DNA from 4 places in the Megasphaera sp. An286 genome. Region 2 is predicted to be linked to each of the others. Evidence: riboswitches for the same ligand, from Rfam matches in the RefSeq annotation. Region 2 holds a riboswitch; each other region holds the start of a gene.
What was found. Region 2 has a riboswitch for S-adenosylmethionine ahead of metK (methionine adenosyltransferase). Riboswitches for the same ligand answer to the same signal wherever they lie in the genome.
Positions count from the first base shown of each region.

Region 1: it holds a riboswitch for S-adenosylmethionine, as region 2 does, so the genes downstream of both, B5F80_RS04505 (MetQ/NlpA family ABC transporter substrate-binding protein) here and metK (methionine adenosyltransferase) in region 2, are expected to answer to the same signal.
Region 3: it holds a riboswitch for S-adenosylmethionine, as region 2 does, so the genes downstream of both, B5F80_RS03625 (methionine ABC transporter ATP-binding protein) here and metK (methionine adenosyltransferase) in region 2, are expected to answer to the same signal.
Region 4: it holds a riboswitch for S-adenosylmethionine, as region 2 does, so the genes downstream of both, B5F80_RS05925 (MetQ/NlpA family ABC transporter substrate-binding protein) here and metK (methionine adenosyltransferase) in region 2, are expected to answer to the same signal.

Region 1 covers NZ_NFIY01000006.1:87,079-94,628, forward strand. Annotated here, with positions in the region: gene B5F80_RS04490 (ABC-F family ATP-binding cassette domain-containing protein) at 1-794, opposite strand, end outside; gene B5F80_RS04495 (hypothetical protein) at 950-2,488, shown strand; gene B5F80_RS04500 (C-GCAxxG-C-C family protein) at 2,540-2,962, opposite strand; SAM riboswitch class I at 3,129-3,224, shown strand; gene B5F80_RS04505 (MetQ/NlpA family ABC transporter substrate-binding protein) at 3,328-4,161, shown strand; gene metF (methylenetetrahydrofolate reductase [NAD(P)H]) at 4,311-5,174, shown strand; gene speC (ornithine decarboxylase) at 5,235-7,394, opposite strand.
Region 2 covers NZ_NFIY01000004.1:91,198-98,747, reverse strand. Annotated here, with positions in the region: gene priA (primosomal protein N') at 1-2,118, opposite strand, end outside; gene metK (methionine adenosyltransferase) at 2,244-3,434, opposite strand; SAM riboswitch class I at 3,490-3,592, opposite strand; gene coaBC (bifunctional phosphopantothenoylcysteine decarboxylase/phosphopantothenate--cysteine ligase CoaBC) at 3,670-4,884, opposite strand; gene rpoZ (DNA-directed RNA polymerase subunit omega) at 4,905-5,114, opposite strand; gene gmk (guanylate kinase) at 5,149-5,763, opposite strand; gene B5F80_RS03320 (DUF370 domain-containing protein) at 5,781-6,059, opposite strand; gene B5F80_RS03315 (YicC/YloC family endoribonuclease) at 6,070-6,945, opposite strand; gene B5F80_RS03310 (NFACT family protein) at 7,159-7,550, shown strand, end outside.
Region 3 covers NZ_NFIY01000005.1:11,723-19,272, reverse strand. Annotated here, with positions in the region: gene B5F80_RS03640 (UvrD-helicase domain-containing protein) at 1-1,003, shown strand, start outside; gene B5F80_RS03635 (flavodoxin domain-containing protein) at 1,104-1,601, opposite strand; gene B5F80_RS03630 (methionine ABC transporter permease) at 1,735-2,388, opposite strand; gene B5F80_RS03625 (methionine ABC transporter ATP-binding protein) at 2,369-3,412, opposite strand; SAM riboswitch class I at 3,508-3,605, opposite strand; gene B5F80_RS03620 (HAMP domain-containing sensor histidine kinase) at 4,009-5,517, shown strand; gene B5F80_RS03615 (response regulator transcription factor) at 5,495-6,184, shown strand; gene B5F80_RS03610 (EamA family transporter) at 6,213-6,626, shown strand; gene B5F80_RS03605 (NAD-dependent epimerase/dehydratase family protein) at 6,812-7,550, shown strand, end outside.
Region 4 covers NZ_NFIY01000010.1:184-7,733, reverse strand. Annotated here, with positions in the region: gene B5F80_RS05955 (ATP phosphoribosyltransferase regulatory subunit) at 1-946, opposite strand, end outside; gene B5F80_RS05950 (DUF951 domain-containing protein) at 1,082-1,288, opposite strand; gene B5F80_RS05945 (hypothetical protein) at 1,478-1,762, shown strand; gene B5F80_RS05940 (DUF1700 domain-containing protein) at 1,769-2,539, shown strand; gene B5F80_RS05935 (hypothetical protein) at 2,539-3,051, shown strand; gene rbr (rubrerythrin) at 3,198-3,734, shown strand; SAM riboswitch class I at 3,883-3,981, shown strand; gene B5F80_RS05925 (MetQ/NlpA family ABC transporter substrate-binding protein) at 4,112-4,930, shown strand; gene B5F80_RS05920 (flavodoxin family protein) at 5,068-5,601, shown strand; gene B5F80_RS05915 (GNAT family N-acetyltransferase) at 5,617-6,093, shown strand; gene B5F80_RS05910 (SoxR reducing system RseC family protein) at 6,196-6,663, opposite strand; gene trxA (thioredoxin) at 6,810-7,121, shown strand; gene B5F80_RS05900 (TIGR03905 family TSCPD domain-containing protein) at 7,135-7,389, shown strand.

The DNA of each region.
Region 1 (7,550 bases), on a different contig from region 2:
TCCTGCTGCTTTTGGTAGGCCCTTTCCAGAGCCTTGCGCTGCTCCGTCCGCTGGACGATATACCGGGAATAATTGCCCTTGTATTTGGTCACCTTGCCGTGTTCCAGCTCCAGTATGCCCGTCGCCACCTTGTCCAGGAAATAGCGGTCGTGGGACACGATGAGGATGCCGCCGCCATAGGACAGCAAGTAGCCTTCCAGCCATTCCAGCATGTCCATGTCCAGATGGTTCGTCGGTTCGTCGAGGAATAAGTAATCGGGACGGCGTACTAAGGCCTTAGCCAGGTTGATGCGCGTCTTCTGGCCGCCGGAAAACTGCTGCACCGGCCGGTCCAAATCGGCTTCGCCGAAGCCCAGGCCGTGGACGATCTTCCGGGACATGGATTCGTATTCATAGCCGCCGAGCCATTCAAACCGTTCCTGCAGGCGGGCGTATTTGTTCATGACGCTTTCATCGTCGGGATGGGCCTGCATGTCCTTCTCCGCATCCTTGAGCTGTTCTTCCAGGCGCAGCACGTCCTGCCAGGCCTCGGTGATGGTCTGACGCAGCGTCACGTCGTCTTCAAAGGCAATATCCTGCTGCAGGTAGCCGACCGATTCGCCTTCGGACACGACGAAGACGCCGCTGTCATATTCTTCCTGACCCATAAGGCATTTCAGGAGCGTCGATTTGCCTGCGCCGTTGGCTCCGATGAGGCCGATGCGTTCGCCGCGGCGGATTTCAAAGGATACGTCCTGAAACACCGTATGGACGCCGAATGATTTCGATAATTTCTGTACTTTTATACTTCCCATGGTTATCCTCTCATCTATGCTGCATCATGATATAATTTGCTAAGTATACATTATAGCATATCTGCTGCCGCCGCGACAGCTTCCGGCCGTTGTCATATCCCGGCGAATATGCTACAGTAAAGGCAAAGACACCTTTTGAAAGCGGGGGATAGATTATGATGTACAAACACGTTATGCGCCGCGCTGCGGCGGCCTGCCTGTTCGTAGTGAGCGGGCTGTTTCTGAGCGGCTGCGCCGACCTGCACGCCGACATGACCTTTAAGGACGACGGCTCCATCGTCCTGCGCAAGGACTTATCCTTTCAGATTCCCATGCAGGCCGACATGGCCGCTTCCCTGAATCAATGGAAGCAGGAAGACCGGCAGAACGGCTTCACCGTCGAAGATACGGCAAACGGCTACCGGTCCAGCAAAACCTACGCCGGCATACAGGATATTGCCGATACAGGCGGCGAATTCTGGACGCCCGACCCGGAATACGGTGAAATCCGGCTGCACAAGGGCCTCTTGTATGACTATTATTCCATCCATACGCGGATCAAGGGACAGGAAAACGCCGCCCTGCCACAGGCCCATTACGAAGACAATATTCCCAATTTCTTCCAGGTACCATCCAGCGTCGACGTCTGGAGTTATTTGGAATACCGCAAGCAGGCTGAACGGGAAGCGGCCCAGCTCAACGAAATCCATAACCAGGCCGTCGCCGCCGCCGTCAACTCGGCGTCTCTCGACTTTACGATGCACCTGCCCATGGCCGTCGACGCCACAAACGCCGACCAGGTCCTCGACGACGGCAAGACCCTCGTCTGGGATTTGAAGCCGGCCTTTATCAACACCCAGGGCGCCTCGGCAGGCCAGGATATTCACATGCAGGCCCAGTTCCGCATTTTCCATCAGACGACGGCCATCCTGCTAGGCGTCGTCTGCGCGGCCCTCGTCATCGCGGCGATTGTCTGCGCCGTCCTCGTCAAGCGCAAGCAGCCGACGGGACAATCCAAGCCCTATCTCATCGGCCTGGCCGTCTCCATCGTCTGCCTCGTCGGCTTAGGCGGCCTCGTCCAATCGGCTACGGCAACGCAGGTCACCTTCTCCGACAGCGACCGCATCATCAGCAAAGCGTTGCCAGAAGGCTCAGCCTATCAAACGCTTCCGTCCCCCAACAGCCTGGACACCGCCAAGGCAATGGCAAAAGACCATACTCTCCATGGTGAAGTCGTGGCTGTTTCCGAAGAAGATGACGACGGCTACCTAGCATTGTTCCAGACGACAGCCGGCCCTTGTTTCGTCATTGCCGACAAAGCCAGTGATTCCATTGCCGTTGTGCCATTCAAACAGTCGCTCATCCATTTCCGCACACAGTACACCCAGTTCTCGAACGGTAAAAAGAGCTATTACCCCCTTACCTTTATCATGGCCCGGCAGAATGACACGAAAGATAGCCCTGACGTAAAACTAGGCATCTGGCAAAACGACATGCATCAAATTCCCACATACGTTCTCATTGAACCCGATGAAAACGATGTCATCCACGTTGACGGCAATCCGTCTTCAGCCTGGAACACCCTTACGCCATCGCATTATCAAGTGCCAATGAAAGATGAAATAAATATCCGCATGGCCAAGATTTTTGCCAACCACATCGACAGCCTGAGCAAGGACGTCCGGGCCCGCGACGTCATCCTGCCGAATAAATAAACCCGCAAAAAAAGACCTCGTACGACGCCGTACGAGGTCTTTTCCATGTCTTTATTTTTTAAGCAATCCCTTTTCTTCTATAAAGGCCGCCAGGAGCTCCGCCGTACCGACCATGAGCTCCGGACAGGATACGGGGCCGCCGTTGGCCGGGCTCTTGAGGACGCGGCAGCACGACGCGTGGAACTTACCCATCCACAGCTGATAAAATTCCTTTACGGGAGCGTAGATTTCCGCCTTGGTCTTTTCTTCCGGCGTATTGCGGCCTACGAGAAGGCCCAGGATATGGCAGGCGCCGTTCAGGGCGCCGCAGAGACAGCCCGAGCCGCCGACGCCGCCGCCCATGACCGATACCATGCGGAACACGTCGTCCGACAGGTTGAGGCCGTAATATTCATTGCAGGCCTTTAATACCGTTTCGGAACAGTTATTACCGCCTTGCTGGTATTTTTTTACTACGTCTTGAATCGATTCCATTTCGTATTACCTCCTAATGCAATATCTCGTCCTTTGATTATATCACATTTTTGCCGTTCTGCCCGTTACTTTCGTTCTCGTCATATCAGGCCGGCAGGCTATGCAAATATAGCAATTTGACAAATCTGAGATTCATGATACACTATGTTCAAGACAATTTTACATCCTTTTATCCAGAGCGGCGGAGGGACTGGCCCAATGAAGCCCGGCAACCGATAACGACGGTGCTAATTCCTGCGGATTGATTTCCGAGAGATAAAGACCCTGCGACGATACCTCTTTCTCTTGGGAAAGGGGCTTTTTTCATGGGATAAAAGGCTAAACGGTCTTACGCCATATCATTTTATATTTAGGAGGAATCATTTATGAAGCATTTCAAAAAACTTACCGTCCTGGCCGCTGCGGCTCTCTGCGCGCTGGCCGTATTGGCCGCCGGCTGCGGCAGCGACGCCCCGGCAGGCGGCAAAGAGTCGACGCAGAATAAGGTCCTGACCGTCGGCGCGACGCCCGTTCCCCACGCGGAAATCTTAAACGAAATCAAGCCCCTCTTAGCCAAGGACGGCATCGATTTGAAGATCATCGAATTTACAGATTACGTCAAGCCGAATCTGGCCCTGAACGACAAGGAGCTGGACGCCAACTTCTTCCAGCACGGCCCCTACATGGAAACGTTCAATAAAGAACACGGCACGCAGCTCAAGGCCATCTGCAAGGTCCACATCGAACCGATGGGCATTTACTCCCATAAAGTCGCCAAACTGGACGAATTGGCAAACGGCGCGAAGGTCGCCATCCCCAACGACCCGACCAACGGCGGCCGGGCCTTGCTCATCCTGCAGAAGGCCGGCCTGATTTCCCTGAAGGATAACGGCAGCATCACCTCTACGGTACAGGACATCGTGAAAAACGACAAAAACCTCCAGTTCGTCGAATTGGAAGCCGCCCAGATTCCCCGCTCCATTGACGACGTAGACATCGCCGTCATCAACACGAACTTCGCCATGGAAGCCGGCCTCAATCCGCTGAAGGACGCGATTTTCCTCGAAGATAAAGACTCGCCGTACGCTAACATCTTAGCCATCCACGAAGGCGACGAAAACCGCCCGGAAATCCAGGCTCTCGTCAAAGCCCTCCAGTCTCCGGAAGTGAAGAAATTCATCGAAGACAAATACCAGGGAGCCATTCTGCCCAGCTTCTAATACAACACACATATATATTCATGCAAAAGGGCCTCGTTCCAGGCCCTTTTGTTATACATACGGCCATACTTCATGATATAATATAAACAAAAACACGCGGCTGTACTCGTGCTTACCCCCTGTCAGCTATGCAGCAAGGAGCAATATATATGCGCACAAATGAATTATTTGCCAAAAAAACAGTCTTTTCCTTTGAAGTCTTCCCGCCCAAGCCGGATACGCCCATCGAGACGATTTACGCCGCTTTAGACGAGCTGAGCCAGCTTTATCCCGATTTCATCAGTGTCACCTGCGGCGCCAGCGGAAGCGGCAGCGGCGGCAACCGCACCGTCGAAGTGGCCTCGGCTATCAAGCACACCTACGGCTGCGAAACGGCGGCTCATATGCCCTGTATCTACCTGACCGAAGATGACGCCCTGCGCACGTTGGACGAGCTGAAAAAGGCGGGCATCGAAAATATCCTGGCCCTGCGGGGCGACGAAACGCCGGGCCGCGAACGAGCCCATGTCTTCGAACATGCCAGCGATCTCGTAGCCTTCATCAAGCGGAACGCCCCGGAATTCAACGTCATCGGCGCCTGCTATCCTGAAGGCCATACGGAAGCCCAGACGATGGCCGCCGACATCCGCAACTTGAAGACGAAGGTCGACGCCGGCGCCAGCGAGCTCATTTCCCAGCTCTTCTTTGACAACGCCACCTTCTACCGCTTCCTCGAACGGTGCGAAATCGCCGGCATCAGCGTCCCCATCGAAGCGGGCATCATGCCTGTCACCAATAAGAAGCAAATCGAACGGATGGTGTCCCTGTGCGGCGCGACCTTGCCGGTCAAGTTCCAGCGGGCCATCGCCAAATACGGCGACAATGCCGAAGCCATGCGGGATATCGGCATCGCCTACGCCATCGACCAGATCGCCGACCTTTTGGCTAACGGCGTCGACGGCATCCACGTCTACACGATGAACAACCCCTATATCGCCAAGAAGATTACAGAAGCCGTAAAAAATCTATTATAAGAAATCCAAAAAAGCCCTGTACAGCATCGCTGCACAGGGCTTTTAGTTTACCATATCGTTTTATTCTTTCAGCACGTAGCCGTAGGCGTGGACGCGGCCGTCGTCTTCGTGTTCCAGGTACACGCCCTGGATTTCCGAGGCAAAGCCGGGAAGCTCGTTGAGCCCTTCTTCGAGGGCCTTGAAATACTGGACGGCCGTCGGCGACCACCGTTCGCCCGGCACGACGCAGAGGACGCCCGGCGGATAGGGCAGGGCCCCTTCAAGGGCGATCCGGCCTTCCAGCTCGTCGAGAGGCACGAGCTCGCCTTGTCCGCGAATAAAGGCGTGCTGCGCTTCCTGCGGCGTCATGACGTATTCGGGGAAATAGTCGCGGCGGAACAGCTTCTTCTGCAAATCCTTTACATTTCTCGCCTTATAGAAATCGTGCATTTCCTGACAGAGCTGCTGGATCGTGTAGCCGGCGTAGCGTGCCGGATGGGAGTTGTACACGCCCAGGAGGACTTCCTGCATGGGTACGTTGTTATCGACAAACCGTTCGAAGCGGACGAGCTGCGACGTCAGGAAGCGGAGCTTATTCCAGTTTTCCGCCGGCGTCAGCAGGAACAGGATGGAATTCAGGTCGCACTTTTCCGGAATGACGCCGTTGCCCCGCAGGTACGTCGCCAGGATATTGGCGTGAATGCCGAAGTCTTCGTACTCGCCCGTCTCAGCGTCGATGCCCGGCGTCGTGAGCAGAAGCTTGCACGGGTCGACGCGGTACTGATCCGGGCCGTAGCCTTCAAAGGCATGCCATTTTGCGCCTGGCTCAAAAGTGAAGTAGGCGATGTCGTCGGCCATCTGCTCCGTGTCGCCGTCCTGCCAGAGCTTCCCGTGTACCGTCGGCGCGATGAACGGCTTGATGTAGTGGCAGCGCTGGAGGATGCTCTTGCGGGCGTCAATGCCCAGCTTCACGCAGTCGCGCCACATCTTCCGGCCAGCGTCGCCCGAATGGATTTTGGCGTTGACGGCGATAGTGGCGAACATGGGATAAAAGGGGCTCGTCGAGGCGTTGGCCATAAAGGCATTGTTAAAGGTCTTATGGTTGCAGTAGCGCTTCTGGTCGTGAATGTGATTGTCCTTCTTATGAATCTGCGACGCCTGGGAAAAGCCGGCTTGCTGCTTGTGAACCGACTGGGTCACCATGATGCCCGGGTCGTCGCCGTGCAGGTCCAGCAGCAACGGCGAGCTGTCCCGCAGCATGGGGATAAACTGCTCGTAGCCGACCCAGGCCGAATCGAACAGGATATAGTCGCAGAGATGGCCTATCTTGTCGACGACGTAGCGGGCGTTGTACAGCGTGCCGTCGTAAGTGCCGAGCTGAATGACGGCCAGGCGGAAAGGCCGGGGCTGCTTCGCCTTTTCCGGATCCCGTTCAGCAGCCAGCTCGCGCAGGTAGGCTTCGTCGAAGCAATGGGCGTCGATGCCGCCGATGAAGCCGTAGGGGTTGCGGGCCGTTTCCAAATATACCGGCGTCGCCCCGGCCTGGATGAGGGCACCGATGGCTACGGATTTATGGTTGTTCCGGTCATACAGTACCAGGTCGCCCGGCGTCAGCAAGGCGTTCGTCACGACCTTATTGGACGACGACGAGCCGTTGAGGACGAAATAGGTCTTATCGGCGTGGAACACTTCGGCAGCAAAATCCTGGGCTTCCAGGGCCGGCCCTTCGTGAATCAGCAAATCGCCCAGCGTAACGTCGGCGTTGCATATATCGGATTGGAAAATATGGGGACCGTAGAAATCATAGAGATAGCGTCCTGCCGGATGCTTCTTGAAAAATTCGCCGTCCTGATGGCCAGGGCAGTCGAAAGGATTGTTTTTTTCGCTCACGTACTCTACGAGGTCGGCGAAAAAGGGCGGCAGGACAAACTGCTCGTAGTTGCTGGCCAGCCGCTCTGCCGTAGAAATGCAGCGGCTCTTGTTGACCATTTCCTCCGTAATGACGGCGTCGACCTTGCCGATATATTTTTCCGGAAGCCGTTCGCCGCCAGGCATGATAATCATGATGGGAATGCCGAAGCCCGTCGCGTCGATCTTGTCGATGTAGGCGAAGTCCTGGTCGGACAACACGGCGACGGCTACGTCGGTAAAGTCCGTCTGTTCGACAGGCACGATTTCCCTGTCGCTGTCTACGAAGTAGTATTGTACGTCAAAGCTGTACGCTATCTTTAAATGTTTCATATCTAGTCTCCTTATCCTCTTCCTTTACTTTTTATAGTTTTTATGGGGCATACTTCATTTTAAAACAATAGGGCCGTCCCTGACAAGACTTGCCGGAAAATTAACCGCTTACAGGTAATACAAAAAGCGAGCCCTGCAGGACTCGCCTTTTTCAGC
Region 2 (7,550 bases):
CTCTTCGTCTGTAAGGATGATTTTTATGATGCGATGGAAGGGCGGGTACTGCAGGGCGCGGCGAAATTCGATTTCCTGCTCGTAGAAAGTGTGATAATCCTGCTTCTGCGCGCACTGAATGACGTAGTGCTCCGGCGCATAGGTCTGCATGACGACCCGGCCCGGCGCGTCTCCCCGTCCGGCCCGTCCGGCGGCCTGCGTCAGGAGCTGAAAGGTCCGTTCGCCAGCCCAATAGGCCGGCAGGTTGAGCAGGCTGTCGGCAGATAAAATGCCGACGGCGCTGACGTTGGCAAAGTCATGGCCTTTCGCTACCATCTGCGTCCCTAAGAGGATATCATATTCATGCCGCCGGAACCGTTCCAATATCTGCTCGCCGCTGTACTTGCGGCTGGCCGTATCCTGGTCCAGGCGGACGACGCGGCTGCTGGGAAACAGCTCGCCCAGCTGTTCTTCGACCTTTTCTGTTCCCGTTCCGAAAAACTTGATATACTTGCTGCCGCAGGCCGGACATACCGTCGGAATCGGCTTGGACGCCTCGCAGTAGTGGCACTGCAGGTGGTCGCTCTGCTTGTGGTAGACCATGGGCACGTCGCAGGTGTCGCATTTGACGACGTAGCCGCACTTGCGGCACATGACGAAGGTGGCAAATCCGCGGCGGTTCAGCAGGATGATAGCCTGCTGACCGGCTACCAGCGTTTCTTCCAGCAGGGAAACCATGGCGTCCGACACGACGCGGTAGTTGCCCCTGGCCAGTTCGTCGCGCATGTCGGCAATGGTTACAGTCGGCAAAGGCCGGCCGTGGATGCGTTCTTTCAGCTCCAGCAGCGTATATTCTCCCTGCAGGGCTGCGTAGTAATCGCTGACCGACGGCGTGGCGCTGCCCAATATGACCGGGCAGCAGTAATAGGCGGCGCGCTTCTGCGCTACGGCGACGGCATGATAGCGCGGCGATTCTTCCTGTTTGTACGAACTGTCGTGAGCTTCATCGACGATGACGAGGCCGAGATGCTGCGCCGCCGTAAAGACGGCCGAACGGGCTCCGATGCAGATGTGGCTTTCTCCGCGGAGCATGCGGAGCCAGTTGTTTTTCCGTTCGCCCTTCGAGAGCTGGCTGTGCATGACGACGACGTCGTTTCCAAAGCGGCGGACAAACTGCCTTACGATTTGGCCGGTCAGGGCGATTTCCGGCACGAGGACGATGACCTGCTTTCCCTGCCGCAATACGTCTTCGGCCAGCTGCATATACACTTCGGTCTTGCCGCTCCCCGTAACGCCGTGCAGCACATAAGTGCGTCCCGTCGTGTCGCCGCGGACGGCCTGTACGGCCCGGGCCTGCTCGTCTGTCAGCGTCAGAGGACGGCTCTGTTCCAACGTCGGCAGCAGCTGCCTCGTCCGGACATTTCTTTCACTGATAGCCGCCAGTCCCGTGCCGCAGAGGCGGCGGATGACGTCGGCACTGTATCCTTTTCCAATAAAAGCAGATACGGGCGCGCTGCCTGCTTGCTTCAATTCAGCCAGCAAGGCCGCCTGCCGCCGCCGGTTCGCCAGCAGGCCGTCGGCGTCGTCCCGCACAAAGGACAGCCACTTTTCCGTTTTATCGGATATTTTATTTTTCCAGCCCTTCTCTACCTGCAGTACGCCTGCCTCAAGCAGAGCGTCTACTCGCCTGGCGCCGAATTTCCGCGCCAGCGCCGCTTTTTCCACCTGGCCCTTCGCTTGGACGTACGCGGCGACATCGGCGTCTTCCGCCGACGCGGGAGCCTTCGTTCCAACCGTAACATACAGACGGACTTCCAGCCCTTTCTTTTCTATCATGAACAGGCGGAGGGCGTCGGCAAGGTTGCAGAGATAATACCGGCTGATCCAGGAAGCCGTTTCGATCATTTCTTCCTGAAACCCCGCCTGCGCCGACAGCACGGCGCTGATCGGCTTGAGCTCGTATGCATATTCGACTGCATTTCTCTCGCTGACGGCGACGACGATTCCTTCTTCCTGCCGTCGTCCAAAGGGAACCTGCACGCGGCTGCCGACGTGCACAGCCATGCCGTCCGGGACGATATAGGAAAAGGTCTGCTGCAGCCGTTTGGCCGTCGTATTGATGATGATGTCTGCTACCATAGCCCTGCTCCTGCGTTTGTATAACATAAAGATAGGGACTTGACGAAGCAAGCCCCTATACATTGTATCATATTTAATTCAGCCATGCCACCTGGAAGGCATGATTCCTCTGAGATGGTCCAGTCTTATAAGCCGGCTTCCTGACGGAGAACGTCGGCTTTGTCGAGCTGTTCCCAAGGCAGGTTCAGATCGTTGCGGCCGAAATGACCGTAAGCGGCCGTCTGTTTGTAAATCGGGCGCTGCAGGTCGAGCATTTCGATGATGCCGGCCGGACGGAGGTCGAAGTGTTTGCGGATCAATTCGACAATCTTTTCGTTTTCGACTTTGCCCGTACCGAAGGTTTCTACGTGGATAGAAACGGGATGGGCTACGCCGATGGCATAGGCCAGCTGGATTTCGCATTTATCCGCCAAGCCTGCGGCTACGATGTTCTTCGCCACATAGCGGGCTGCATAAGCTGCCGAGCGGTCTACCTTTGTGGGGTCCTTGCCGGAGAAAGCGCCGCCGCCGTGACGAGCCATGCCGCCGTAGGTGTCGACGATGATCTTGCGGCCCGTAAGGCCGGAGTCACCCTGAGGACCGCCGATGACGAAGCGGCCTGTCGGGTTGATGAACAGCTTCGTCTGGTCGTCGAACAACCCTTCGGGAAGTTCCGGCTTGATGACGTATTCGAGCAAATCTTTTTCAATCTGTTCGCGCGTAACTTCCGGGCTGTGCTGAGCCGAAATGACGATGGTGTCGATGCGGACGGGCTTGCCGTCTTCGTATTCAACCGTTACCTGCGTCTTTCCGTCCGGACGGAGGTACGGCAGCGTGCCGTCTTTGCGGACCTTGGCCAGACGGCGGGACAGGCGATGAGCCAGAGAAATCGGCAGCGGCATGTAGTCGTCCGTTTCGTTCGTCGCATAGCCGAACATCATGCCCTGGTCGCCGGCGCCGATCGAATCGAATTTATCCGTCGTGCCGGATTTCTTTTCCTGCGCTTCGTCGACGCCCATGGCGATGTCCGGGGACTGTTCGTCCAGGGAGACGAGGACGCCGCACGTATCGCAGTCAAAGCCGTATTTTGCGCGGGTATAGCCGATGCTGCGGACCGTTTCGCGCACGATGTGCGGAATATCTACGTAGCACGTCGTGGAAATTTCGCCTACGACGTGTACCATGCCCGTCGTTACGAGAGTTTCGCAGGCGACGCGGGCGTTTTTATCTTTTTCCAAAATTGCATCCAAAATGCCGTCAGAGATTTGGTCGGCCATTTTGTCGGGATGGCCTTCGGTTACGGATTCAGACGTAAAAAATTCACGATTCTTTGCCATTATATCCTCCTTATGCGTTCAAAAAAAATCCCCTCTGAAAAGAGGGGTATGTATCAGCCCATCTTTCAGTACGCTACACTGTTGGATTTAGCACCTTTCATTCACTGAAGGTTGCTGCTGCATCATCGGGCCAATCCCTCCACAGCTCTTGATGGTTAAATATTTTATTCACTTGACCTATTGTATACTAACAAGAGGAATTATGCAAGACCTATTCGAAAAATCATGGCCTCGATTACTGATTTTTTTTGGCTAAAATCGCCGCGGCCCGTTCTACGATGACCGCCGCCAGGTCTTCCTTGTCCATTTTCTCGAGCTTTTCCATCGAGCCGTCAGGGAACAGGAAGGTGGCGATATTCGTCGTGCCCTGGAAGCCGGCCCCTTCGGCGCTGACGTCGTTGGCGACGAGCATGTCGAGGTTCTTCTTCTTTAACTTAGCCGTGCCGTACTCGATGAGGTTCGTCGTTTCGGCAGCAAAGCCGATGAGAACCTGATGGGCCTTGCGCTGGCCCAAGCCGTACAGGATGTCCGGGTTTTTAGCCATCGTCAAGGTCAGCGTTTCGTCGGATTTCTTGATCTTATTCGCTGCCGGATGAGCCGAACGGTAATCGGCGACAGCAGCCGACTTGATGACCAGATCGCAGTCGTCGTAATACGAATCGACGGCGGCCTTCATGTCGTTGGTGCTGCCTACGTCGATGCGGCGCGCTACGCCGGCCGGCGTCTTCAGATGGTCGTTGCTGCCGGCGACCAAGGTGACGTCTGCGCCGGCAAAGGCTGCGGCTTTAGCGATGGCAAAGCCCATGCGGCCGCTGGAATGGTTGCCGATAAAGCGGACCGGGTCGATAGGTTCGCGCGTGCCGCCGGCCGTGACGATGACCTTCTTCCCTTTCAGCAGGCTCGTCCGGCAGGCTGTAAATTCGACGTAGTCGACAATGTCTTCCGGTTCGGGCAGACGGCCGACGCCGGTGACGCCGCAGGCCAAATGACCTGTAGCGGGCTCGATGATTTCATAGCCGTACTCCTTGAGGGCGGCGATATTTTTCTGTACGATGGGGTTCATATACATGTTGCTGTTCATAGCCGGGGCGATGACGACGGGAGCCGTCGTAGCCATGACCGTCGTCGTCAGCATATCGTCGGCGATGCCGCCGGCAATTTTGCCGATGACGTTGGCCGTAGCCGGAGCGATGACGAACACGTCGGCCCACTGGGCCAGGGCGATGTGCTCGACGTTAAATTCGGGAATATCGCTGAACATGGATACGGCGACGGGGTTGCCGGAAATTTCCCTCATCGTCAGCGGCGTAATAAACTCCGTCGCATGTTCGGTCATAATGCACTTGACTTCAGCGCCGCGCTTGCGCAGCATGCTGGCGATTTCAGCGGCCTTAAACGCGGCGATGCCGCCGCTGATGCCCAAGACGATTTTCTTGTTTTCTAATAACATGGCGATGATATCCTCCGCAATTATTTAATGCCGCCCTGAGGCTTTTCATAGGTAATCTTGCCCTGATCGATTTCTTCCATCGCGATGGAAACGACGCGCGTCGTTTCTACATCTACGAGCGGTTCGTCGCCGTCCGTCAATTCGCGGGCCCGTTTTGCTGCCAGCGTGACTAAGGTGTATTTGCTGTCTACTTTTTTCATTAACGATTCCAACGTCGGTTTGATCAACATAAGAACATCTCTCCTCTTTACTGCATACAAATTTCTATTGATACGCCTGCTTGGTCTCTTCGATACAGTTGGCGTTGCGCATAACTCTGCACTCCTCGGCTTTCAGCACGGCGGCGGCCTTCTGAATCGCTTCGCCCAGATCGTCGTTGACGATGACATAGTCGTATTTATCAATCCATTCCAGCTCGTTCCGGGCCTTCGCCAGCCGCGCGGCGATGACTTCATCCGAGTCGGTATGGCGTCCCCGGAGCCGCTCTTCCAGGACGGCTTTGCTCGGCGGCACGATGTAGATAAAGACACCTTGGGGATACTTTTCCTTTACCTGCATAGCTCCCTGAATGTCGATTTCCAGCATGACGTGGTTGCCTTGGCGGAGCATCTGGTATACGTATTCCTTCGGCGTGCCGTAATAATGGTCGTATACCTTGGCGTGTTCCAGAAACGCGTCTTCCTTCAGCAGCTCTTCAAAACGGCCGTTGTCGGTAAAATAATAATTGACGCCGTCTTCTTCGCCCGGACGCGGCTGGCGCGTCGTCATGGAAATAGAATAGTGGATATTGGGGAAATGCTCCCGCAGTGCGTCGCATATCGTCCCCTTGCCGGCGCCGGACGGGCCGGAGACGACGATAAGCAGACCTGAATCGATCATGGTCGCTCCATCCTCTCTTATAAATCTTCTTCTGGTTCTTCCTGGTCTTCCCCGTCGACCTGCAAAATACGGTGGGAAATAGTTTCCGCCTGCAGGGCCGATAAGATGATCTGCCCGTTGTCCATGATGAGGACTGAGCGGGTCTTGCGGCCGAAGGTCGCGTCGATGAGCGTATTGCGCTCCCGCGCTTCCTGCACCATGCGCTTGATCGGCGCCGATTCGGGGCTGATAATGGCCACGACTTTACAGCCCATTACCATGTTGCCGAACCCTATATTCAATAAGTTGAAATTCATAGCCTCACCATCATTCGATATTCTGCACCTGTTCGCGAATTTTTTCAATTTCGTTTTTCAACTGCAGGACATATTCCGTCACGTCGGTGTCGTTGGCCTTCGAGCCAATCGTATTGACTTCCCTGTTCATTTCCTGAATGAGGAAATCGAGCTTGCGGCCTACGTCGCCGTCCTGCTCCAGAAAACCCTTTAATTGTACCACATGGCTGCGGAAGCGTACAACTTCTTCCGTAAAATCCACCTTGTCGGCGTATGTGGCTACTTCCTGCAGAAGCCGGTCCTGGTCGGGGACCTGACGGGCCGCGTCGAACAGGGCCAGTATTTTTTTCTCCAGCCGTTCCTTATAGCGGGCGACGACGTCTTCTTTCTTCGCTTCAATGGCGTCGATCATAGCCGCCATCCTGTCGGTCCGCGCCAGCAAGTCGCGGCGGATATTGGCACCTTCCTTATCACGCATAACCACCATGCCGTCTAAAGCGCCCTGCAGAGCCTGGGCGAAGACGGGCCATACCTCTTCGGCGTCGACTGCCGGCGGTTCCTGGACGAACCAATCTTTAGTCAAGCCCATGATCAGCGGCAGCGTCGTCTTTTCTCCGCCGAACAGCGACTGGTTCACGTCGTCCAGCGCCGCCTTGCAGGCTGCCAGAGCCGCGTAGTCGATGCGGATCTGAGGCGCCGCCGGCGTTAGTTCGCCAACGGTGACGTATACGTCGACCTTGCCGCGGTGCAGCGTCTCTTTTATACTCTTCCGCAATTTATCTTCCAGCGCCAGATAGGCGTGGGGCATGCGGATGTTTAACTCTAAAAATCGTTGGTTGACAGCACGCATTTCGATGGTCACGCTGACGTGCTCATCGCTGTACGTACCTCGGCCGAAGCCGGTCATGCTGCGCACTATGATGACCTCCTCTACAGCATCGTTCTATCTAATGTATTAGTATAACGTAAATCCGGCCGCAGGTCTATATGCTTTTGCGCAAAAGGCCGACTTTTCCCCTCAAAAATCCGCGTCCAGCCGCAGGCCTATCTACTCACGGCTCCGTATTTATGGTATGATGTCAGAATAGAGTAATTTTGTGAAAGAATAGGAGTTGTCATTATGAATCTCGATGGCATTACGCTTCATTGCATTACCAATGAATTAAAAGATATATTAAAAGGCGGTCAGATTTCCAAAATATACCAGCTGGACAACCGCTCTCTTTACTTCCGCGTGTTCAACGACACGGGCGTCCACCACCTCATCATGACCTTGGACGATTCGCCGCGGCTGTACGTCGCGCGGCAGATGCCGCCGACGCCGGACGTACCGACAGGCTTGTGCATGTTTCTGCGCAAATATTATGAAAACGGCCGCATCGCCTCGATCAGCCAGCTCCACATGGACCGGCTCATCGAAATTGCCGTCGACGTCCTAGACACGTCGGGCCAGCTGGCGACGCGGAAGATCCATGTCGAGCTCATGGGCAAATACAGCAACGTCATCTTCAC
Region 3 (7,550 bases), on a different contig from region 2:
CAGCGGCGTCCAGTTTTTTAGCCGCAAGGAAATCAAGGATGCTCTCAGCTATTTGCGCATCATCGCCTATAAAGACGACCTGTCTTTCCAGCGGATCGCCAACGTGCCGAAGCGCAATCTGGGCAAGCGGCGCATGGCCTTTCTGCAGGAATACGCCGACACCCGCGGCTGCTCCCTGTACGAAGCGCTGGTCGAAACGATGGACGACGGCCTGTTTAAGGGGACGAAGGCCCGCCAGTTCGCAGCGCTCGTCGAGTCCTTTGCCGCCGAGTACGAGGGCCGGCCTGTATCGGAGGTCCTGTCGGCAATTCTCGACGCCAGCGGCTATGAGAAAGCGCTCCGCACCGAAGGCAGCCAGGAGCGGCTGGACAACCTGGCCGAGCTCAAGCAGGCCGTGTACGAGTATGAAACGACATGCGGCGAGGAAGTCACGCTGGAGCATTATTTGTCCCACGTGGCCTTGCTTACCAACGCCGACGCCGCGCCGGATGACGACAAGGTCAAGCTCATGACGGTTCACGCCGCCAAGGGGCTGGAATTCCCCTACGTATTCCTGTACGGCCTGAACGAAGGCATTTTCCCGTCGCGGAAGGTGCGGACGATGCAGGCCATGGAAGAAGAACGGCGGCTGGCCTTCGTAGCCCTGACGCGGGCTGAAAGGGGCTTATATTTGTCCGAAGCGGACGGGCAGCATTTCGACGGCGCAGTCCGCTATCCGTCGCGGTTTATCCTGGATATGGGCCCGGACGTGCTGGCGTATGATAATCCGCCGCCGGACAGCCTCGTCCGGGCGACTCGGGACTACATCGAATACAGCGGCAAATACTGGCCTGACCGGGAGGGCAAAACGACCTTTGCGTCGGGCCAGCGGATACGGCACGCCGTCTTCGGCGAGGGAACCGTCATCGACGCCAATATGGACCGGCAAGCCTACGTCGTGCAGTTCGATGCCATGGACACGGCGCGGATGATTTCGTTCCGCGTGAAGCTGGAAGCGATATAACATAGGGAGATTATGCAATGAGGCAGAGAAAAAGGACGCGCCGCCAGATTAAGATGACGCGTCCTTTTGTATGATACATAGTATTGGGTCAAGTATAGTATTAGCCCTCTATGCCGAACAACTCGACAGCCTTAGCCGCCATGCGTTCGCCGTAGGTCAGGAAGGTTTCCTTGCTTCCGTCCAGATCTTTGCTTAAGGCTACAGGGCCCAGATGGATGACAGGCGCGCCACATGAGCCGCCGCCGGAATAGGTCATCATGCCGTAGACCATCATATGGTCGAGGATGAGGCGAATGCCCAGGTCGCCGCCGCCGTGGAGATAATCCATCGTTGCGAAGGCTCCGCCCAGCTTGCCGGCGAGCTGGCATTTCTTGCATGGCCCTTCGAGCCAGGACTTGACGTCGGCGCAGACGCTGGCGAAATAAATAGGCGAGCCCAGGACGATGCATTTGCTTTCGGCAGCCCACGCTTCGTCCAAATCGTCGATAGAGCAGGCTTTGGCCTGGACGCCCTGTACCCGTTCCATGCCCTGGGCGATGATTTCGGCCATCTTCTGCGTGTGGCCCGTTTTAGAGTAATACAGTACCATTGCTTTCATACTTCATGCCTCCTTGTTGCATACGTATATATACATCTTACTCATACGGCCCTTTCTTTGTCAAATCCGGCGCTGTATAACATAACCCAGACCATGGCAGGTTCTGCTGCGGTCTGGGTTATATCGTATCTACTTATTTTTTATTTTTCTTGCGCGAGGCGAAGTCGCCGCAGGCCTGGATGAGGTTGACGCCTACGATGAGGATGATGATCGTCGCCAGCATGACGTCGGCGCGGAAGCGCTGGTAGCCGTAGCGGATAGCGATGTCGCCGAGGCCGCCGCCGCCGATTGCGCCGGCCATGGCCGAAGCGCCGATGAGGTTGACGATGAGGACCGTAATGTTGTTGATGATCGTCGGCAGGGCTTCGGGAATGAGGACCTTGCGGATGATCTGGAAGGGCGTGGCGCCCATGGATTCCGCGGCTTCGACGAGGCCGAAGTCGACGTCGCGGATAGACGTTTCAACGAGGCGGCTCAAAAAGGGAATGGCCACGATGGTCAGGGGCACGCAGGCCGCCGTCGTGCCGATGGACGTGCCGGCGATGATGCGGGTCAGAGGAATGATGGCGACCATGAGGATGATAAAGGGAATCGAGCGGATGATGTTGACGATGGTGCCCAGTATCTGATTGATAAAGCGGTTTTCCAGAATATGGCCCCGGCTGGTCGTGACCAGCGTAATGCCGAGGGGAATACCGATGATAGCGGCGATGATCGTCGCGACGGCGACCATGAAAACAGTTTCCTGAATGCCTTGGAGCATTAAATTAATGATTTCTTGGGACATATCCTAAAACCTCGCTTCCAATAGGTAATTCTTTAATATATTCAAATGCTTTTGCCTGTTGTTCCATAGAACCCATGATGACGACGATGAGATAGCCGAAAGGTTCGTCCTGAATGTAGTCGATGTTGCCGTAGAGGACGCTGACGTAGGTGTGGAAGCGTTGTACGACCGATGCGACGACAGGTTCGTTCGTAGCGGCTCCCTTGAAGCGCAGGCGGACGAGCATATCGTAGCCCGGCGCAGGCTGATCCGTAATGCCCATCTTGGCGATGCCGGCGGGCAGCTCCATGTTGATAACCGATTTGACGAAGTCCTTCATCGTCTGGGACTGGGGATTGGTAAAGACGTCGACGACGCGGCCTGCTTCCTTGATGACGCCGCCTTCGATGACGGCGACGCGGTTGCAGATTTCTTTGATAACCGCCATTTCGTGGGTAATGATGACGATGGTAATGCCAAGGCGCTGGTTAATGTCCTTGAGCAGCTCGAGGATGGATTTCGTCGTCTGCGGGTCCAGGGCCGACGTGGCTTCGTCGCACAGGAGGATGTTCGGGTCGCTGGCCAGGGCCCGGGCGATGCCGACGCGCTGCTTCTGGCCGCCCGACAGCTGGGCCGGGTAGTTGAACTGCCGGTCCGTCAGTCCGACTAATTCCAAAAGGTCGGCGACTTTTTTCTGGATGGCTTCCTTCGATGCGCCGATGAGCTCCAGGGGGAAGGCGATGTTGTCGAAGACCGTCCGCGACGAGAGCAGGTTGAAATGCTGAAATATCATGCCGATATGCTTGCGTTCCGCCCGCAGCTGGGCGTCGGTCATGTTCGTCAGGTTCTTTTCGTCGATGATGACGTTGCCGCTCGTCGGCCGTTCGAGCATGTTGATGCAGCGGACGAGGGTCGATTTGCCGGCGCCGCTCTTGCCGATAATGCCGAAGATTTCGCCGTCTTCAATGGTCAGGTTGACGCCTTTGAGGGCGTGGACCTGGGCCTTGCCGTCGTAGGTTTTGGTAATGTTTTCCAGTTTTATCACAATATCAACTCCTTGATTCAGTACGAGTTCAACCCGGTGGCAGTACAACTAAAAAAGCCGTCAAACAGATGACGGCTCGGTATTTCGTGTATGTCGCTTCATCTGCCGGAATACTCCGTTGGAATTGGCACCTTCCCTGACGGGGGTTGCCGCAGCGTCATGGGGCCAGTCCCTCAGCTGCTCTGGATGAACTTGTATATTTGGTTGTTGCTTAACATATTATCACTAAGGGACGGGTGTTGTCAAATACAAGAGATATTTCGCCGTGTAAAATATGCGAAAGCAAAGGACATGGGCGCGGCCTGCGGCCTGGGATTTTCGTAAAAATGCAGAACATCCACAGGAAAATCGGAATATTTTTCTAAAAAATATAGTTGCATTTTAAATGTATTAAGCCCATCAATCGGATACCTGCTGCAGAAAAGACAAGGGCACGGAGGTTTTATGAAGAATTTTTCCTTCGTTTAATTTTTGTTTATCTTTTCCGCATACACTGCAATAAGTATAACTATGCGAACGTATCAAGATATCTGCGGCGGCGTGGTATAATAGAAGGCAAGGCGCGTCATGCGGCAGGAAAGCGGGGAGAAGGACAGATGAACCTGAGAGATATACCTATTGGAAAACGATTGCTGTTGTCTAACTTTGTTATGATAGCCATTCCCGTGGCCTTTACTCTCGTCGTCAGCATCGCTATTTTTTTAGGCCTCCATTTCGGCAACATCAACAGGGCGGCGGCCATTTCCTTTCTCTGGCCGGAGAGCAACGGCCCGACCTTATCGGTGCAGTTTGAGCTGAGCCGCCTCTGCGTCCGCGCCGACTGGTATACCGGAGGCATGGGCCGGCTCATGCAGACGAGCGACCATTTGGAAGATCAGGGCCTTACGGTGGCGATTTCCCAGAAGGGACAAATCCTGTATGCGACGGAGCATACTGATCCCTGGGCGACGATCGGCGAGGCGTACCGGCGCAGCCCGGGCAGCGGCGCGGCCCTCAACTGGTCAGACGAAGGCATCGCCTTCCATTATACGTCGCCTGAGACGGGCGTAGCCGTAGCCGTCATCGGGCCGGTACAACTGCGCAAGCACGGCGGCATTTGGGACCTCAGCTCGAAGAATATCGTGAAGGTCGCCTTTGTCGTCTTAGCCATATTGGCGGTCCTCGTGACGATTGCCGTAGGGCTTTTCTTAGCGCGCCTGCTGGCTCGGCAAATTGTCCGGCCTGTAGAGGAGATGCGGAACATCGCCGAAGACATCAGCCGGGGAAATTTGGATCATCCCGTCGTTGCCGAGGGGAACGACGAAATCAGCCAGACCTGCAGGGCCTTTGAGACGATGCGCCGGGAACTGAAGGCGTCGCGGGAAATGAGGGACGCCTACGACAAGAACCGCAAGGAGCTCATCGCCGGCATTTCCCACGACCTGGCGACGCCCCTGACCCGCATCGAAGGCTATGCCAGCGGCTTGAAGGACGGCATCGCCGATACGGCGGAAAAGCGCCGCCATTACCTGGCCATGATTTTGGATACGTCGAGGATGATGACCCGCCTGGTGCGGACGCTGTTCCTCTTTTCCAAGTTTGACCTGGGACAGGTGGAATTCTGCTGGGAAAACGTAGATCTCTGTGGCTACTTGGAAGATTATACGAGCGAGCAGGCCGAACATTTCCGCAGACAAGGGCTGGATATTTCCTATACGGCGTCTGTGGATACGGCAGTCGTATCGATGGACCGGACCCATTTCCAGCGGGTCGTGGAAAATATCATCGGCAACAGCGTAAAATATAAAGACGGCGACGAAGGCCATTTGACCATATCCCTGGATGCTGCCGGAGACGACGCCGTGCGGCTGACCTTTGCCGACGACGGCCGCGGCGTAGGCGAAGACGACCTGCCCAAGCTGTTTGATTCGTTTTACCGGACCGACAAGGCCCGCAGCAACGTGGCCAAGGGAAGCGGCCTGGGCCTGGCCGTAGCCAAGCAGATCATCGATGAAATGAAAGGGAAGATCTGGGCCGAGCAGACCCAGCCCAAGGGACTGACCATTTGTATCGAATTGCCTATACGGAAGGAAGGAACTGACGATGAAATACATATTGATCATTGAAGACGATAAAGGCATTGCCGAGTTGGAAAAGGATTATCTGGAAGCCAACGGCTTCGCCGTGTCCATCGAGACCGACGGCATCAAGGGGCAGGAGCAGGCGCTGCGTCAGCCCTTCGATTTGATTTTGCTGGACATCATGCTGCCTGGCCAGGACGGCTTCCAGATTTGCCGCCATATTCGGGAGCACAAGAATATCCCCGTCCTCCTCGTATCGGCCAAGCAGGAAGACATCGACAAGATACGGGGACTGGGGCTAGGCGCAGACGACTACATCGTAAAGCCCTTCAGCCCTAACGAGCTCGTCGCCCGCGTCAAGGCCCACCTGGCCCGCTATGACAGGCTGACGGCCCGGGAGACGTCGAAGAGCGTCCTCCAGTACGGCGACCTGGAAATCGACGAGTCGGCGCGGCGGGTTTTCATCGCCGGCAAGGAAATAGCGCTGGCCAATAAGGAGTTTGAGCTCCTCTTGTTCCTGGCGAAAAATCCCGACATGGTATTCAGCAAGGAGACGCTCTTTGACCGCGTCTGGGGCGCAGAATCCCTGGGCGAGACGGCGACCGTATCGGTCCACGTGAACCGCATCCGCGACAAGATAGAAACGGATTCGGCTAAGCCGCAGTATATCGAAACGGTGTGGGGCGCAGGCTATCGGTTCCGCTCGCGATAAGGTATAACAGAAAGGGAGATGAAGTACTATGTGGGCGCTGTTAGCTTTGGGATCGGCCGTATTTGCAGCCTTGACGACTATCCTGGCAAAAATCGGCATCGAAGGCGTGAATTCCCATGTGGCGACGGCTATTCGGACGGCCGTGGCCTTAGTCATGGCCTTCGGCATGGTCAGTCTGACGGGAAACTGGGACAACATTAGCGGCATCAGCCGGAAGGGCTGGCTCTTTCTCATCCTGTCGGGCCTGGCGACGGGGGCGTCGTGGCTTTGCTATTACAAGGCTCTGCAGCTGGGCGACGTGTCCAAGGTCGTGCCCATCGACAAGCTGAGCGTCGTCATTACCCTGCTCCTGGCCTTCCTCCTGTTTCATGAAACGGCGACCCTAAAGATCGTCGCTGGCGCGGTCCTCATCACCATAGGGACGCTGCTCATGGTACTATAACTGCATATGGCATATGTGAGAACTGTCGTGCTTCGGCGCGGCAGTTTTTTGCGTTTATGTTCCGGGAAATTTCTTTACCCTCTGTTTATGCTTTCGTAGCTGTTCGTTCAAACTTTGTTTAAGTTCTCTCCGTATACTTGAGGCAAATGATAAAGACCTGAGCAATAGGAGAAAGAGGGAGCATTATGAACATACTCGTCACCGGCGGAGCCGGCTTTATTGGTTCGCATCTCGTACGCAAGCTGTTATCTATGGGGCACGACGTCCTCGTCGTCGACGACCTGCGCGGCGGCCTGCGGACGAACGTACCTGAAGGAGCCGGCTTTGTCTGCCTGGATATCAACAGCCCGATGCTGCTGGACGTCATGGATAGAGGGCGGTTTCAATGCGTCGTCCACCTGGCGGCCCAGACCCGCGTCGACGTATCCATCAAGGACCCCTACGGCGATGCGAGGGACAACGTCATGGGTACGGTCAACGTGTTGGAATGCGCCCGCAAGACCGGCGTGCAGCGCATTGTCTTCGCCTCGTCGGCAGCCGTGTACGGCAATCCGCCGGAAAAGGATCTGCCCCTGTCGGAAGACTATCCGCTGTCGCCCTTGTCCTTTTACGGCCTGAGCAAGGTGACGATCGAATCGTACCTGCGCCTGTATCACAAGTGGTATGGACTGGATTACGTCGTCCTGCGCTTTGCCAACGTCTACGGCGAACGGGCCGAAGTCGGCGGCGAAGGAGGCGTTATCAACGTATTTGCCAAACGGGCTGCCCGTGACATGGACATTACGGTCTACGGCGACGGCAGCCAGTCGCGGGATTACATCTACGTCGGCGATATTGCCAACGGCATCGTCTGCGCCTTGACGACGGAGCAGGCTGACGAAGTATACCACTTGAGCACGGGCCGGGAATCGTCGCTCCTGGACG
Region 4 (7,550 bases), on a different contig from region 2:
AGTTGATGTTCATGCCGAAGCCGCAGGCCGGCCGGTCGATGCCGAACTGGGCCGACAGCGTATCGTAGCGGCCGCCGTCGATGACGTCGTACAGCGCGCCGTCGACATATACCTTGAACACCATGTCCGTATAATAGCCCAGCCGGCTGGCAAAGCCAAAGTCGAGCTGCACCTTGTCGGCAAAGCCGGCGTATAAAATATAATCGTAGATTTTTTCCAGCCGCGCCAGGGCGTTGAGCATGCCGCTGTTCAGGCAATAGTCCTTCGCCTTGCCCAGGGTCTGGGCGTACGGTCCGAACAGGACCGGCAGCGCTTCCAGGGCGCAGCGGGCGTTTCCCGGCAGGGACAAGCCGCTCAGATAGCGGCGCAGGGCGACGAGATTGCGGTCGGCCAGATAGGCCCGCAGCCGGTCCTTCTCCGCTTCCTGCAAGGGCAGGGCGTCGAACAAGGCCTGCGTATACGCTGCGGTGCCGATGTCGATGCGGATGTTTTCGACGCCGACGGCCTTGAGGATTTCCGCGGCCATGACGATGACCTCGCCGTCGCACTCGGGGCTCGGATCGCCGAGGATTTCAATGCCGCCCTGCAGGAAATCCTTGCCGTAGGTGCTGCGGCCGAAATATTCCCGAAAGACGGTGCTCACGTAACCGAACTTCAGCAGCTGGTTCGGCCGGGGAAACTCCCGGGCCGCCGACTCTACGAGGGGCAGCGTCACGTCGGGACGCAGGACGAGGACCCGTCCGTCCGTATCGACGGTCTTTACCATCTGCCGGCGCAGGTGCGGAAAAAAATGCTGATATACGTCGTAATCTTCAAAGCTCGGCGTCTCGACGATCTTGCAGCCGTGGTTCATGATTACGGAAATAATCTTTCCCTGAATTCGGTCATAATTGCGCATTTCGTCATGATGAAGCATTTTCACCCCATCAAGCGTATTCGGTTTCATCGCATGACCTCCTTTTACGTCTGTCTATTTTGCTTTATTACTTTATCAAGGTAAATCGATAAAGTAATGGCTGACATAAATTGTAACACACTGGAGGCGAAATAAAAATACCTTTTCTTAAAAATTTTACTTTTTTTACACGTCTTCTTCGGCTTGTTTTAAAATTTTCTTCACGGCCTTTTCAAACTTCGGCCGGGGAATCATGACCCGATGGCCGCAGCCGCAGCAGCGGATGACGAAATCGACGCCGATACGCATGACCTCCCATTCGTTTGAGCCGCAGGGATGGGGCTTTTTCATCTGCACGACGTCGCCGATATGATACCGAATAAAATTTGCCATATACATTCTCCTTTTCTGATAAAAAACGATAGTATATATAGTATATAGGGTAACGCCCGAAAAGGATAGAGAAAAAGAGGCCCGGCAGCCCTTCTATTCCCTTTTCGCCCTCCCTGTGGTAGTATATTGGATAATAGCCGGCCTATCGAGCCCCTATCTTTTTTTTATTTTCTGCAAGGAGGCACCGACTTGACACCGAACTTACAAAAACTGCGCTATACGTATTTGCTTCTCTATACCCTCGGCGGCGTCTGCACGCTCATGACCCTGGCCCTGCTGATCTGGGTCGCCGTTTGTATCGCCCTGGAAGCCGAGCCGTTGGCGGCTATTTCCTTCTTATCCCACTTACCGACGCCCCTGCGCTTCGTTATCATCATCGCCGTCATGGCCATTTCCATCGCCGCCTGGCAGTACGGCGCCAAATACCACCAGCAGTACGAAGCGGCCCTGAAGCAGCGCCGCACGGAAAGGTAAAAAACCATGAGAAAGACGGAATTCATGGACCTCTTGAAGTATTACTTCCGCCGCAGCGACAAGACCGATTTGAAAGGGATCTTGGAAGACTGCGAAGAACAGTTCCGCCTGGGCGCGAAAAAGGGCCTGACGGAAGAAGAAGTATGCGCCAAACTGGGCCATCCTAAAAACATATACCGCTACTATATCGGCAAACCCATCGTGCCGGAAGACAATCTCAGCATGACCGGCTCCGCCGACGCGCCGGCGCAGGAGGCGCCCGAGGCTGCCCCTGCCAAGGCGTCCCAATTCTACGATTGGGAAAAAGACCCGGCCCATCGCCGCCCCAAAATCCGGAAAGCCTACTACCCCATGCCGCAGCCCGAGCCGCCCCGAAACTACGATGCTTACGCCGAAGGGCCCCAGCGTCCTAAGGCGAAACGGCCTGCGGAACGGACAGCCGATGAAGACGAGCTGCAGTGGAATGACAAGGCCGCCATTCCCCAGGCAGCAAAGGCCATTGCCAGCCCCTTTCTAGACATATTCGGGGCCTTATTCAATATCGTCAGCACTATATTGTTCTTCGCCTTTGCCCTGGCGCTCCTCGCCTCCATCGCCGTATACAGCCTGCCGCCGTATATCTTCTCGGATCTGCTGCCCCTGCCGACGCTGTCCGTCTCGACGATGGCCTTCGCCGTCCTGGCCCTGCTGTTCGCGGCCCTGACCGCGTCGTACGCCAGCCAGGCCTGCCACCGCACGGCCCGCAATGCCAGAAACCCGCAAAGGAGGGACGGATAATGGGAAAAGTCGTCATATGCCTCGTCCTGACGCTGGTCTTTTCCTTTCTCAGCGTCCAGTCGTTCCTGAGCAACGACTACGCCCGCCTCCAGCGCTGGCTTGCCTATTATCAGGAATACAAGGTCTTCGAAGAAGCGGTCAAGCGGGGAAACGCCTCAAAGGCCGAGCTCTTCGAACGGCTGAAAACGATGTATCCCGGCCAAGTCAGCGAGCTGGAAACCCATCTCAAGGAAAAGTACGGCGACCTGACCGACACGGCGAAAGATACGCAGAGCACCTTGTCCGACACGCTGAACGACACCCTCGAAACGTTCTCCTCGTCCCACGCCGACATCGACGCCATAAAAAAGGAAGCCGAAAGCAGGCTTTCCTCTAAGGCCGAAGATGCCGAACAGGCCGTTTCCGAGCCGAAGCGTTCCGTATCCCGCGAAAGCAGCAAGGACACGGAATCGAAACACACTGACGATGCCAAAGAGCCGCGGCGCTCTGAGTCGGACACAGTGAAAGAATAATTTTTTTCATATTTTATTAAAAAATAATTATTATCCATTGATTTTATTTTGCAAATAGAGTATAATGTACTCAGAGGTCAGGAAAGAGACCTGACAAGAGGCAGCACAGGCTGCGAGTTTACGTATGAAATTATGGAGGTATCGATATGGAATTAAAAGGAAGCAAAACTGAAAAAAACTTAATGGCAGCATTTGCCGGCGAATCCCAAGCAAGAAATAAATACACCTATTATGCAAGCGTAGCGAAAAAAGCCGGCTACGAACAGATCAAAGCCTTCTTTGAAGAAACAGCCAACAACGAAAAAGAACACGCTAAAATCTGGTTCAAACTGCTCAACGACGGCATGCCGAACGACATCGACGCGCTGAAAGATGCCGCCGCAGGCGAACATTACGAATGGACGGAAATGTATCCGACCTTCGCAAAAGAAGCCAGAGAAGAAGGCTTCGAACACATCGCCTACCTGTTTGAAAAAGTAGCGGAAATCGAAAAACACCATGAAGAACGCTACCTGGCCCTCTTGGCCAACATCGAAAACGGCACGGTCTTCAAGAAACCGGCGACGAAAACATGGGTATGCCGCAACTGCGGATTTATCGTCGAAGGCGAAGAAGCTCCGGAAGTATGCCCGGTCTGTGCCCATCCGCAAGCTTTCTTTGAATTGAAAAACGATAACTACTAAACCACCATATATAACGAGACACCATCACACATCCAAAAGCGGAGGCAGGAATCCTGCCTCCGTCTTTTGTCGTCGGAAAAATTCTGCTGCCAAAACATTGACATTCGGCACAAGAGATGGTATGATTTTTATCAACAATCATATATTGATTTCATCAAGAGCAGCCGAGGGAATGGCCCTATGACGCTGCGGCAACCCCCAAATGGGATAGGTGCCAAGTCCAGCGGATACATCCGACAGATGAACACATACGTAACCAAAGCCGTCATCTGTCGACGGCTTTTCTTTTTACCCGTATCATCGCCGGCCCATCCTATGGCAGGCCATCCTGCCTCTTGCCATGTGATTGATTCAGTATCAGAAAGGATGAACAACTCATGAACTCTTCTATCAAAAAACTCCTTGCTGCGGCCCTCATCGCCGCGACCTGCGTATTTGCCGCCGGCTGCGGCAGCTCCGACAGCGGCTCGGCCGACAAAAAGGAAATCGCCATCGGCGTAACGGCCGGCCCCCATGCGGAAGTCATGGAACAAGTAGCTAAAGAAGCAGAAAAACAAGGCCTGACCATCAAGGTCGTCGAATTCAACGATTTTGTACAGCCCAACAAAGCCTTGGCCGAAGGCGATTTGGATATGAACTCCATGCAGCATCAGCCCTACCTCGACAACGTCGTCAAAAACCAGGGCATGAAGCTGACCTCTATCGGCAAGACCATTATCCTGCCCATGGCCGTATATTCCCACAAATATAAAAACATCAGCGAAGTCGCCGACGGCGCTAAGGTTACCATTCCGAACGACCCGACCAACGGCGGCCGCGCCCTCCTGCTCCTGCAGCAAGTCGGCCTCATCACCCTTAAAAACGGCACCTCCGTCGACGCCTCCGTACCGGATGTCGTAAACAATCCGAAGCACCTCGAATTCATCGAGCTCGACGCCGCCCAGATTCCCCGTTCCCTCGACGATACGGACTTGGCCTGCGTCAACACGAACTACGCCATCCCGGCCGGCTTAAACCCGCAGAAGGATTCCCTCCTCGTAGAAGACAAGGATTCGCCGTACGCTAACATCATGGTCGTCCGCGAAGATGAAGCCAATAACGAAACGTATAAAAAAGTCCTGGCTATCTACCAGTCTGAACCGATTAAAAAATTCATCAACGAACACTTCCAAGGCACGATTCTCCCGGCATTCTAAGAGAAACGGACATCGAGCCACCACGGCATAGCCCCTCGCGGCTATGCCGTTTTTAGTTATACGCTTATACGCTGCAGGAAATAATATAGTATAATGAAATAGTAAAAGGAAACTACGCGTTAAGGAGATGACAGCTGATGAAACACATCGTAATCCTATCGGGCAGCCCCAGAAAAAACGGAAACACGAACCTCTTGTGCCGCCAATTTCAGCAAGGAGCCGAGGCGGCGGGCCACAGCGTACGCTTTATCCCCCTGGCGGAAAAACGCATCGGCTTCTGCCGGGCCTGCGACGCCTGCATGCGCAATGGCGGAGCCTGCATCCAGAAGGACGACATGGCAGACATCCTCGGCGCCTTCCAGCAGGCCGACGTCGTCGTACTGGCGACGCCCGTCTATTTTTACGGCGTCAGCGCTCAGATGAAGGCATGTATCGACCGCACCTATCCCATTTGGCAGCATCTCGGCCGCAAGGAAGTATACTACATCGTCTCCGCCGGCCTGGGCGAAGACATCATTGCCCGCTCCCTCGGCGACCTGGACGGATTTGTCGAGCACTTCGAGCAGTATGAAATCAAAGGCCGCCTGTACGCGTCCAACGTCATGGAAGCCGGAGCCGTCCGCACCCAGCCGGTCATGGAAGCAGCCTACCAGGCCGGCCTTCACGTATAGAGCAGGAGGATACTGATGGAATCATTACGATACAGAAAAGCCCGGACCGAGGATATGGAAGCCGTCATGGCCCTGCAGACCGCCGTCTTTCACGGCGAGCAGCTCATCCCTCTGGACGCCGTTGAAGCCTTTCTAGCCATGGAGCCCCAGTGCTGGGTCGCCGAGCTGGACGGCGTCATCGTCGGCACGGCCGCCGCCTGGCATGAAGGCGGACAGCTTCACTGGGGCCGGTTCCTCGTGACAAACGCCCTGCGGGGCAGGCACATCGGTACGAAATTAGCGGCCTTTACCTTTGCAGAACTCTTCGCCCAGGGAATCGATTCTATTTTTATGGAAGCCCGCGACACGACTGTCGCCATCGTCGGCAAGATGGGCGGAACCGTCGCAGGAGATCCCGTCCCCTTCTACAAAGGCACGGTCACGCCCGTATGGATCACGAGAGCAGCCTTTGCCCGATGCAGCCAGGAAATGCAAAATGGATGCTCCTCGTAATATACAAGAAAGCATCCACAAGCTGCGGTTTCAGCCGCAAGCCATGAACCGGCCCTCCGAATGCCGGTCCCACGAATGCCGGTCCCACGCCTGGCAGTCCTATTATGAATTATTTTGCTGTGATTTTCCCGGCCAATCGTCCATTTCAATAGTCTGTTCTACGATGATTTCCGTAATTTCCGCCATCGTGTTGGCTTCACGGACCTTTTTCTCGTAGCGTTTGAGCAGCACGGCGCCGACGACGCCGCCGAAAATCATGCCGGCGAAGGCCGACAGTTCCTTAGCCCAGCCGAGGGTTTCGCCGTTTACGTAGCCGAAAGCACCCCAGATGAGGACCATCAGAAGGGGCATACCGAAGCACATAGCTCCGCCGACGCCCATCTTTCCGTCAGGAATATTAAATCGTACATATTGCCCTTTAATCGCTCCAATAGGGTTCTTCGCGTCGATCAGGGCGTTGTTTTTGCAAATCATGCCGCTGCACGGCGTATACAAATTATTGCGGTTCGTCCGCAGCTTGACCATGCCGTTGTCAAATACGGTGTCGACAACTCCCGTTCCAGTTCTCATAGGTATCTCCTTATCTGAATATCAAGTGTAACTGCCCTTATTATAACTTACTTTTACCAGCCTGAACAGATATATATTTGTCAAATCCATCCTTTTTTGGTATACTATAGATGTCTTTGAAAAATCTATCCCAAGGAGTGATATATATGGCAGTAACTACGATTACAGCAGCGAATTTTCAGCAGGAAATCCTCTCGGCCCAGGGCGTCGTCCTCGTCGATTTCTGGGCCGCCTGGTGCGGGCCGTGCCAAATGCTTTCGCCCGTCGTCGATGAAATCGCCGAAGAACAGCCCCAAATCAAGGTCGGCAAGGTAAACGTAGACGAACAGCGGGAACTGGCGTCGCAGTTTCAAATCGAACTCATCCCGACCCTCGTCGCCTTTAAGGACGGCGCGGAAATAGGCCGCCTCGTCGGCGTCCATCCCAAGGAAAGCATCCTGGCATTAGTGAAGAAATAAGGAGGCCTCGGTCATGTACAGCTATACCCCTGCGGGAGTATGCTCCCAGCAAATCTTTTTTGATCTGGACGGCGGCGTCGTCAAAAACGTCCGCTTTATCGGCGGCTGTCCCGGCAACTTGCAGGGCATCAGCCGCCTCGTCGAAGGCATGGACGCGTCTGACGTAATCCAGCGCCTCGAAGGCATCCAGTGCGGCGGCAAGCCCACGTCCTGTCCCGACCAGTTCGCCAAAGCCCTGAAGCAGGCCCTAGCAACGGAACACAACTGATTTATTCTATGCTAAAAAAAGACGGTACCGCGATTTCCGGCAGTGAACTGACCCCCAAATGTTAGACCAAAAAATCTAACGATTGGAGGTCAGTTTTTTTATGGCAAAATACAGTTACGAATTTAAGAAGCAACTGGTATCAGAATACCTGGACAATCAGG